Sphaerotilus montanus: one gene and its partner. The protein of the gene in region 2 interacts with the protein of the main gene of each other region in a pairwise test. Links are inferred from orthologs where the notes say so. Each region holds a gene or a part of one and is shown on either strand. Other genes may lie near its edges.

Region 1 (3,742 bases), 670 kb from region 2 along the record:
ATGTAGCTGACGCCGATGATCTTGCCGCCCGCGTCCTTGATCGGGTGGTAGCAGGCGTCGAAGGGGGTGCCGAGCACGTCGATCGGGCCGCAGTACGTGCCCCCCTTGCTCACCGCCTCGTAGGCGGCGTTGCGGGCCAGCTGGGTGCCGACGCCACGCTTGCCTTCGGGGGTCAGCACGTTGGTGCTGACGCGCACGAACTCGTCGCCGTCCTTGACGAAGACCGTGGCGGTGGCGCTGTGGGCCTTGCGCACGGCGTCGACGACGTCGTAGTTGTTGTTGATCTTGCGGTCGCCGAAGTAGAGCGCGGGGACGGTCTTGCCACCGACGGTGTCGGTGCCCTCCAGCCGGGCGGCGCCGATGCGGGTGAGCCGCGCATCCAGATCGGCGATGGTCGCCTTCGGGTCGTTGGCGTGGGCGGCACCGGTCGCCGCAAGCGCCAGGATCGCAGCGGACAGAAACTGAATTCGCTTCATGGCAGTCCAGTCGAGATGAGGTGTGAAGAATGAAGAAACCGCCCGGATCGGACGGTTTCATTCATGCTGACACCAGACTGACGACCATGGCGCCGGAAACTGGCAGAGGAACCGGGGCTTCTTCCGGCTCAGTTCCTGCCCTCCGGTGTCGATAGATCAGCGGCGCGGCGGACGGCCCTGGCCCGGCGCCGGGCGATCACCGTCGCGCCGCGGGCCGGCCGGGCGCTGGTCGCGCCGATCGCCACGCGGCGCATGCGGGCGGTCCGCCTGGGGCGCCGGGGCCTCGGCAGCCTCCTTGCGCGCGATCTCCAGCACGCGGTCCAGATCCGACTCCGGCAGCCCCTTGAGCACGCAGAAGTTCGCCCGCGTGAGCGTGGTCTTCTCGAAGTCGCGCAGCAGCTGTGCGCGGTTGCGGCGCTTCTGCTCCTGCAGCTCCTGCTCTTCGCGCTGCTGGGTCTGGGCGGCACGTTCCTCGGCGCGGGCCTTGTCCCGGTTGGCGCGTTCGGCTTCGGCTTCCTTGACGCGGCGCTCCTGGTGCACGGCGCGGCGGCGGTCCAGCTCTTCCTGGGCGACCTGGCGGTGCTCGTCGGTGATCTCGCCCGCCGGCTGGCCGTCGAGGTCGAAGCGGTGCTCGGCCTTGGTCAGCGCGATCAGGTAGGCGGTCGTGCCGGTGTGGCGGCGCAGGAACGCCGACATCACCGCCTTGGTGAACACGCCCGGCGCGCGTTCCTTGATGTCGGCCTGGATGCGCAGCTTCAGCGGCTTGGCGACGTTGCCGGCGAACAGCGCGGGGAAGCGGTCCTTGAGCTGGCGGGCGCACTCCGACGGGGTCATCTCGGGCACCTTGGCCACGGCCGCAGCCTCGACCACGGCGGCGTCCGCGACCGGTTCCGCCGCGGGCTCGACAGCGGCATCCGCGACGGGCTCGGCGATGGACTCGGCGACGGGCTGTGCAGCCTCTTCAGGGACGATCGGGGTGTCAGACGTGGACATGGGGCGGTGGTCGTTGGGACAGAAAAGGGCTCCATTGTGGCGGCAAGCCGCTCACACCGCCCGCGGCCGCACCTTCGACGCTGCCAGCCTGGCCTGGACCCGCGCCGTTTCCACGTCCGCGTCATGCACCAGCGCCACGCCCATGCGGCGCTTGACGAAGCTCTCCGGCTTGCCGAACAGGCGGACTTCCGAGTTCGGCACGCGCAGCGCTTCGTCCACGCCGTCGAACACGATGCCGGTCGCTTCGACGCCGCCGTAGATCACCGCGCTGGCGCCCGGGCTCTTCAGCGCGGTGCTCACCGGCAGGCCGAGGATGGCGCGGGCGTGCAGCTCGAACTCGTTCTGCCACTGGGTGATCATCGTGACCATGCCGGTGTCGTGCGGGCGCGGGCTGACCTCGCTGAACCAGACCTGGGCGCCCTTGACGAACAGCTCCACGCCGAACAGCCCCTGGCCGCCGAGGTTGTCGGTGACGGCCTTGGCGATGCGGCGGGATTCCTCCAGCGCGGCGGGGTGCATCGGGTGCGGCTGCCAGCTTTCCACATAGTCGCCGCTGACCTGAACGTGGCCGATCGGGTCGCAGAAGTGGGTCTCGACCTGGCCGTCCGCCCCGAGGGCGCGCACGGTGAGCTGGGTGATCTCGTAGTCGAAGTCGATGAAGCCCTCGACGATGACGCGGCCGTGGCTGACCCGGCCGCCCGCCATCGCGTAGTCCCAGGCTTGCGCCACATCGGCAGGGCCGTCGAGCTTGCTCTGGCCCTTGCCGGAGCTGCTCATCACCGGCTTGACAACGCAGGGGTAGCCGATGCCACCGTCGATCGCGGCCTGCAGCTCGTCGAGCGAATCGCAGAACTGGTAGGGGCTGGTCGGCAGGCCGAGCGTCTCGGCGGCCAGGCGGCGGATGCCCTCGCGGTCCATCGTCAGCCGGGCGGCGCGGGCGGTGGGAATGACGCGCACGACGCCCTCGGCTTCCAGCGCTTCGAGCGTCTGGGTGGCGATGGCCTCGATCTCGGGCACGACGACGTCCGGGCGCTCGGCCTCGATCAGGGCACGCAGCGCGGCCGGGTCGCTCATGGCGATGGTGCGGGCGTGGTGCGCGACTTGCTGGCCGGGGGCGTGCTCGTAGCGGTCGACGGCGATGGTCTCGACGCCCAGGCGCTGCAGCGCGATCAGGACTTCCTTGCCGAGTTCACCGCTGCCAAGCAGCATGACGCGGGTCGCGTTCGGGGAATGGGGGGTACCGAGTGCTTGCATGGGGCGGTCCGCTGCGGGCGGCGCAGATGAACAATCCACGATTGTCGCTGCGGGACGGCTGGGGCGTGGTCTTGTGCCAGGTCAGGGTTTGCCCATCCGGCCAGGAATTGATGGAGCGCAAGGACGCCAGGGCGCTGCGTTTTCATCATGGTGTCATCGAACAAGGATGATTTCCCAGGAGTCCCCATGACTGTCAAGACGCGCGCCGATGCCGTAGTTCCTGCCGCCCCCCGCCGCCGTGCGCCGCGCAAGTCTGTCGCGCTGGTGTCCACGCCGGTGGTGATGGCCGACAAGTCCGCGCCGATCACCGCCGCACGCATGGAGTCCTACGAGGTCAGCGCCGCGACCGAGGCCGCCCGCGAGGTGCAGGCGCTGGCGGTGACCGACCTGCTGGCGCGCCATGCCCGTGGCGAGGGTGGCGATGAATGGCGGGCGCAGTTGCAGGCGCTGATCGATGGCGCCTCGCCCGACGATCTGGCCGTGCTGCGGCACACGCTGCTGAGCCGGGACCAGGGCGCTGCACCGGGCGTGAACCCGGATCTGGAGCTGTCGGCCGGCTGGCGCGAGGGCGCCTATCCCTACCGCCACCTGCTCTCGCGCAAGAGCTACGAGAAGCAGAAGTACCGGCTGCAGGTGGAGTTGCTCAAGCTGCAGGCCTGGGTGAAGGAGACGGGCGCGCGCGTCATCATCCTGTTCGAGGGCCGTGACGCCGCGGGCAAGGGCGGCACGATCAAGCGCTTCATGGAGCACCTCAACCCGCGCGGTGCCCGCGTCGTCGCGCTGGAAAAACCCAGCGAGGTCGAGAGCGGCCAGTGGTACTTCCAGCGCTACGTGCAGCACCTGCCCACGCGCGGCGAGATCGTGCTGTTCGACCGCAGCTGGTACAACCGCGCCGGCGTCGAGCGGGTGATGGGTTTCTGCAGCGACGCGCAGTACGACCAGTTCATGCGCGAGGCGCCGGAGTTCGAGCGCAACCTGGTGCGCAGCGGCATCCACATCTTCAAGTTCTGGTTCTCGGT
Region 2 (3,777 bases):
TCAGTGCCATGCGGGTCTCGGCCTCGTCGGCGGGGGCCAGCAGCGCCATGTTCGGGATGCAGCGCACGAAGGCAATGTCATAGGCACCGGCGTGCGTTGCGCCGTCCGCGCCGACCAGCCCCGCGCGGTCGAGCGCGAAGACCATCGGCAGGTTCTGCAGCGCCACGTCGTGGATGAGCTGGTCGTAGGCGCGCTGCAGGAAGGTCGAATAGATGGCGACCACCGGCCGCATGCCCTCGCAGGACAGGCCCGCGGCGAAGGTGACCGCATGCTGCTCGGCGATGCCGACGTCGAAGTAGCGGTCCGGGAAGCGCTTGTGGAACTCGACCATGCCCGAGCCTTCGCGCATGGCTGGCGTGATGGCGACGAGCTTGGGGTCGGCCGCTGCCATGTCGCACAGCCACTGGCCGAAGACCTGCGTGAAGGTCGGCTTCGGGGGCGTGGCGGGCTTGACGAGGCCGATGGCGGGGTCGAACTTGCCGGGGCCGTGGTAAGCGATCGGGTCGACTTCGGCCAGCTGGTAGCCGTAGCCCTTCTTGGTGACGACGTGCAGGAATTGTGCGCCCTTGCGGTCGCGCAGGTTCTCCAGCGTCGGGATCAGCGCGTCGAGGTCGTGGCCGTCGATCGGGCCGACGTAGTTGAAGCCGAATTCCTCGAAGATCGTGCCGGGCACGACCATGCCCTTGGCGTGCTCCTCGAAGCGCCGGGCCAGCTCGAACAGCTGCGGCGCGTTCTTCAGCACCTGCTTGGCGCCTTCGCGGGCCGAAGCGTAGAACTTGCCGCTCATCAGCCTGGCGAGGTACTTGTTGAGCGCGCCGACCGGCGGGCTGATCGACATGTCGTTGTCGTTGAGCACCACCAGCAGGTTCGGCTCCTGGCCGGCGTGCGGCATGCCGCCGTTGTTCAGCGCCTCGAAGGCCATGCCGGCGGTCATCGCGCCGTCGCCGATGATGGCGACGCAGTGGCGGTGTTCTCCCTGGAGCTGCGAGCCCATCGCCATGCCGAGCGCCGCCGAGATCGAGGTGGACGAGTGCGCGGTGCCGAAGGTGTCGTACTCGCTCTCGTCGCGGCGCGGGAAGCCGGAGAGGCCGCCGTATTGCCGCAGCGTCGGCATGCGGTCGCGCCGGCCGGTGAGGATCTTGTGCGGGTAGGTCTGGTGGCCCACGTCCCACACCAGGCGGTCGTCGGGCGTGTCGAAGACGTGGTGCAGCGCGATCGTCAGCTCGACGGTGCCGAGGTTGGACGACAGGTGGCCGCCGGTGCGCGAGACGCTCTTGAGCAGGTGGTCGCGCAGTTCGGTGGCGAGCTGCTTCAGTTCTGGGCGCGAGAGCCGGCGCACATCGGCCGGGGACTGGATGCGGTTCAGCAGCGGATGGGCGTTCTGGGCGTTCATCGCGGGGGGATCCGTCGGTGTGCGGTCGCGGCTCAGGAGTCGCGATCGAGGATGCGGTCGGCCAGGGTGGCCAAGGCATGGACGTCACCCAGGCCGGAGGCGGACAGGGCGGACAGGGCTCGGGCGTGCAGGGTGGCGGCGCGTTCGCGCGCCCCGTCGAGGCCGAGCAGCGAGACGTAGGTGGGCTTGTTCTGGTCGGCGTCCTTGCCGGCGGTCTTGCCGAGGACCTCGGAGTTCTGGGTCATGTCCAGGATGTCGTCGACCACCTGGAAGGCCACGCCCAGGGCGGCACCGAACTCGGACAGCGCGTCCCATGTGGCAGCGGACGGCTGACCGCAGGCGGCCCCCATCAGGACGCTGTTCTGCAGCAGCGCGCCGGTCTTGCGGCCGTGCATGTCGAGCAGTTCGGTCTCGGTCAGCGGCTTGCCGACGCTGGCGAGGTCGATGGCCTGGCCGCCGGCCATGCCCTCGACGCCGGACGCCCGGGCCAGCAGGCGGCACAGGCGGGCCTGCAGCGCGTCGGGGACCACGTCGCCAGCGGCGGCGGGCGGGGGCGTGAGCACCTCGAAGGCCAGTGCCTGCATCGCGTCGCCGGCCAGCATGGCGCGCGCTTCGCCGAACTGCACGTGCACCGTCGGCTTGCCGCGGCGCAGCACGTCGTTGTCCATGCAGGGCATGTCGTCGTGGATGAGCGAGTAGGCGTGGATCAGCTCGACTGCGCAGGCCGCGCGCACTGCCGCCTCGGCATGCCCGTCGACGGCCTGTGCGGCGGCCAGCACCAGCAGCGGGCGCAGTCGCTTGCCGCCATCCAGTACGCCATAGCGCATCGCGAGGCCGAGTCCGGCGGGGGCGTCGGCGCGGACATGGACGCACAGCGCGGCTTCGACCGCTTCGAGCTGCGCGCGCATCCAGGCATCGAAGGCAGAGCGCTTCATGTGGGATCGTTCCAGGGTTGGAGCTGTCCGCCGTCCAGCACCTTGACCTGCTGCTCCACCGCGTCAAGGCGGCTGCGGCAGTAGGCCAGCAACTCGGCACCCCGGCGGTAACCGTCCAGCAACGCATCAAGCGGCATCTGCGCGGATTCGAGCGCCTGCACGAGACGATCGAGTTCGGCCAGTGCACTCTCGTAGCTGGCGGGCTCGCGGGAAGGGGAGTCGGAGGCGCTCTGGGGCATGGCGTCGGGAAAAGTCCTTGATTGTAGGGGGCTTGGCGGGGCTCGAATGTTCCGTCCTGTACACGCCGCGGCGCTGCAGGGCCGCTGAAGCCGCTGCGGTCTGCTGGGCCCTGTTGTACCCGGTGAACAGGGCGGCAGGAAATACTGCACATTTCCCGTGGCCAATGGCCGTGGTCCCGGTCTGGGTTAAAATCCGCGGTTCGCCTTGGGCGTCCGCCCACCCCGGCCCGCTGCAACACCGTCGTGTGTCGCAAAACACCTTGCCTTCGAAATGGCAAACGCCCTTGGTTGGGGCCAGAACATGGGGTGGTGGTTCGACATGGATTTTTGGAGATCCTGGGGATCATGTCCGACCTGAGCATCACACTCGACGCTCTTCAACGCAGCCGCACTCAATTGCCGGTCACGAGTTACTTCGACCAGGCCCTCTTCGACCGGGAGATGCGTCTCATCTTCCCCTCCGGTGCGCGCTACGTCGGGCACGAGCTGATGGTGCCCGAGGTTGGCGATTACCACGCCCTCGCGCACGAAGGCGAGGGGCGCGCGCTCATCCGCACCAAGAACGGCGTCGAGCTGGTCTCCAACGTCTGCCGCCACCGGCAGGCCGTGATGCTCAAGGGCCGCGGCCACACCGGCAGCAATGTCGTGTGCCCGCTGCACCGCTGGACCTACGACCTGCAGGGCCAGCTGATCGGCGCGCCGCACTTCAAGGAAGACCCGTGCCTGAACCTGCGCAACTACCCGGTGCAGGTCTGGAACGGCATGGTCTTCGAGCGGACGGACGGTGGCCGCGACGTGGCCGCCGATCTGGCCGGCATGGGGCCACGCCAGGCGCTGGACTTCGAGGGCTATGTCTTCGACCACGTCGTGCAGCACGAGTGCAACTACAACTGGAAGACCTTCATCGAGGTCTACCTGGAGGACTACCACGTCGGTCCCTTCCACCCCGGGCTGGGCAATTTCGTCACCTGTGACGACCTGCGCTGGGAGATGGGCGATGCGTACTCGGTGCAGACGGTCGGTGTGGCGCAGGGCGCGGGCAAGGCGCTGGGCAAGTCGGGCTCGCCCACTTACGAGCGCTGGCACGAGCAGGTGCTGAAGTACCAGAACGGCGTGATGCCCAAGCACGGCGCGATCTGGCTGACCTACTACCCGAGCGTGATGGTCGAGTGGTATCCGAACGTGCTCACGGTGTCCACGCTGCACCCGA

Evidence for each region.
Region 1: the proteins of BDD16_RS12235 (region 2) and purT interact in binary tests that used the Escherichia coli proteins (3 or more experiments, as listed by UniProt). The link is inferred for Sphaerotilus montanus from one-to-one orthologs.

What each region holds. Positions count from the first base shown.
Region 1 is NZ_JACCFH010000001.1:2,015,492-2,019,233, forward strand. What follows is about bases 623-3,528. They hold purT (formate-dependent phosphoribosylglycinamide formyltransferase), read right to left. Parts: upstream 2,724-3,528; coding sequence 1,521-2,723; downstream 623-1,520. Other genes in these bases: BDD16_RS09170 (ProQ/FINO family protein), read right to left, coding at 633-1,469; ppk2 (polyphosphate kinase 2), read left to right, coding at 2,910-3,528. In the rest of the region: BDD16_RS09165 (Cache 3/Cache 2 fusion domain-containing protein), read right to left, coding at 1-476; more of ppk2, read left to right, coding at 3,529-3,742. UniProt on the Escherichia coli protein: Involved in the de novo purine biosynthesis. Catalyzes the transfer of formate to 5-phospho-ribosyl-glycinamide (GAR), producing 5-phospho-ribosyl-N-formylglycinamide (FGAR). Formate is provided by PurU via hydrolysis of 10-formyl-tetrahydrofolate.
Region 2 is NZ_JACCFH010000001.1:2,686,090-2,689,866, forward strand. What follows is about bases 378-3,318. They hold BDD16_RS12235 (polyprenyl synthetase family protein), read right to left. Parts: upstream 2,329-3,318; coding sequence 1,426-2,328; downstream 378-1,425. Other genes in these bases: dxs (1-deoxy-D-xylulose-5-phosphate synthase), read right to left, coding at 378-1,393; xseB (exodeoxyribonuclease VII small subunit), read right to left, coding at 2,325-2,567; BDD16_RS12245 (aromatic ring-hydroxylating oxygenase subunit alpha), read left to right, coding at 2,913-3,318. Also shown: more of dxs, read right to left, coding at 1-377; more of BDD16_RS12245, read left to right, coding at 3,319-3,777.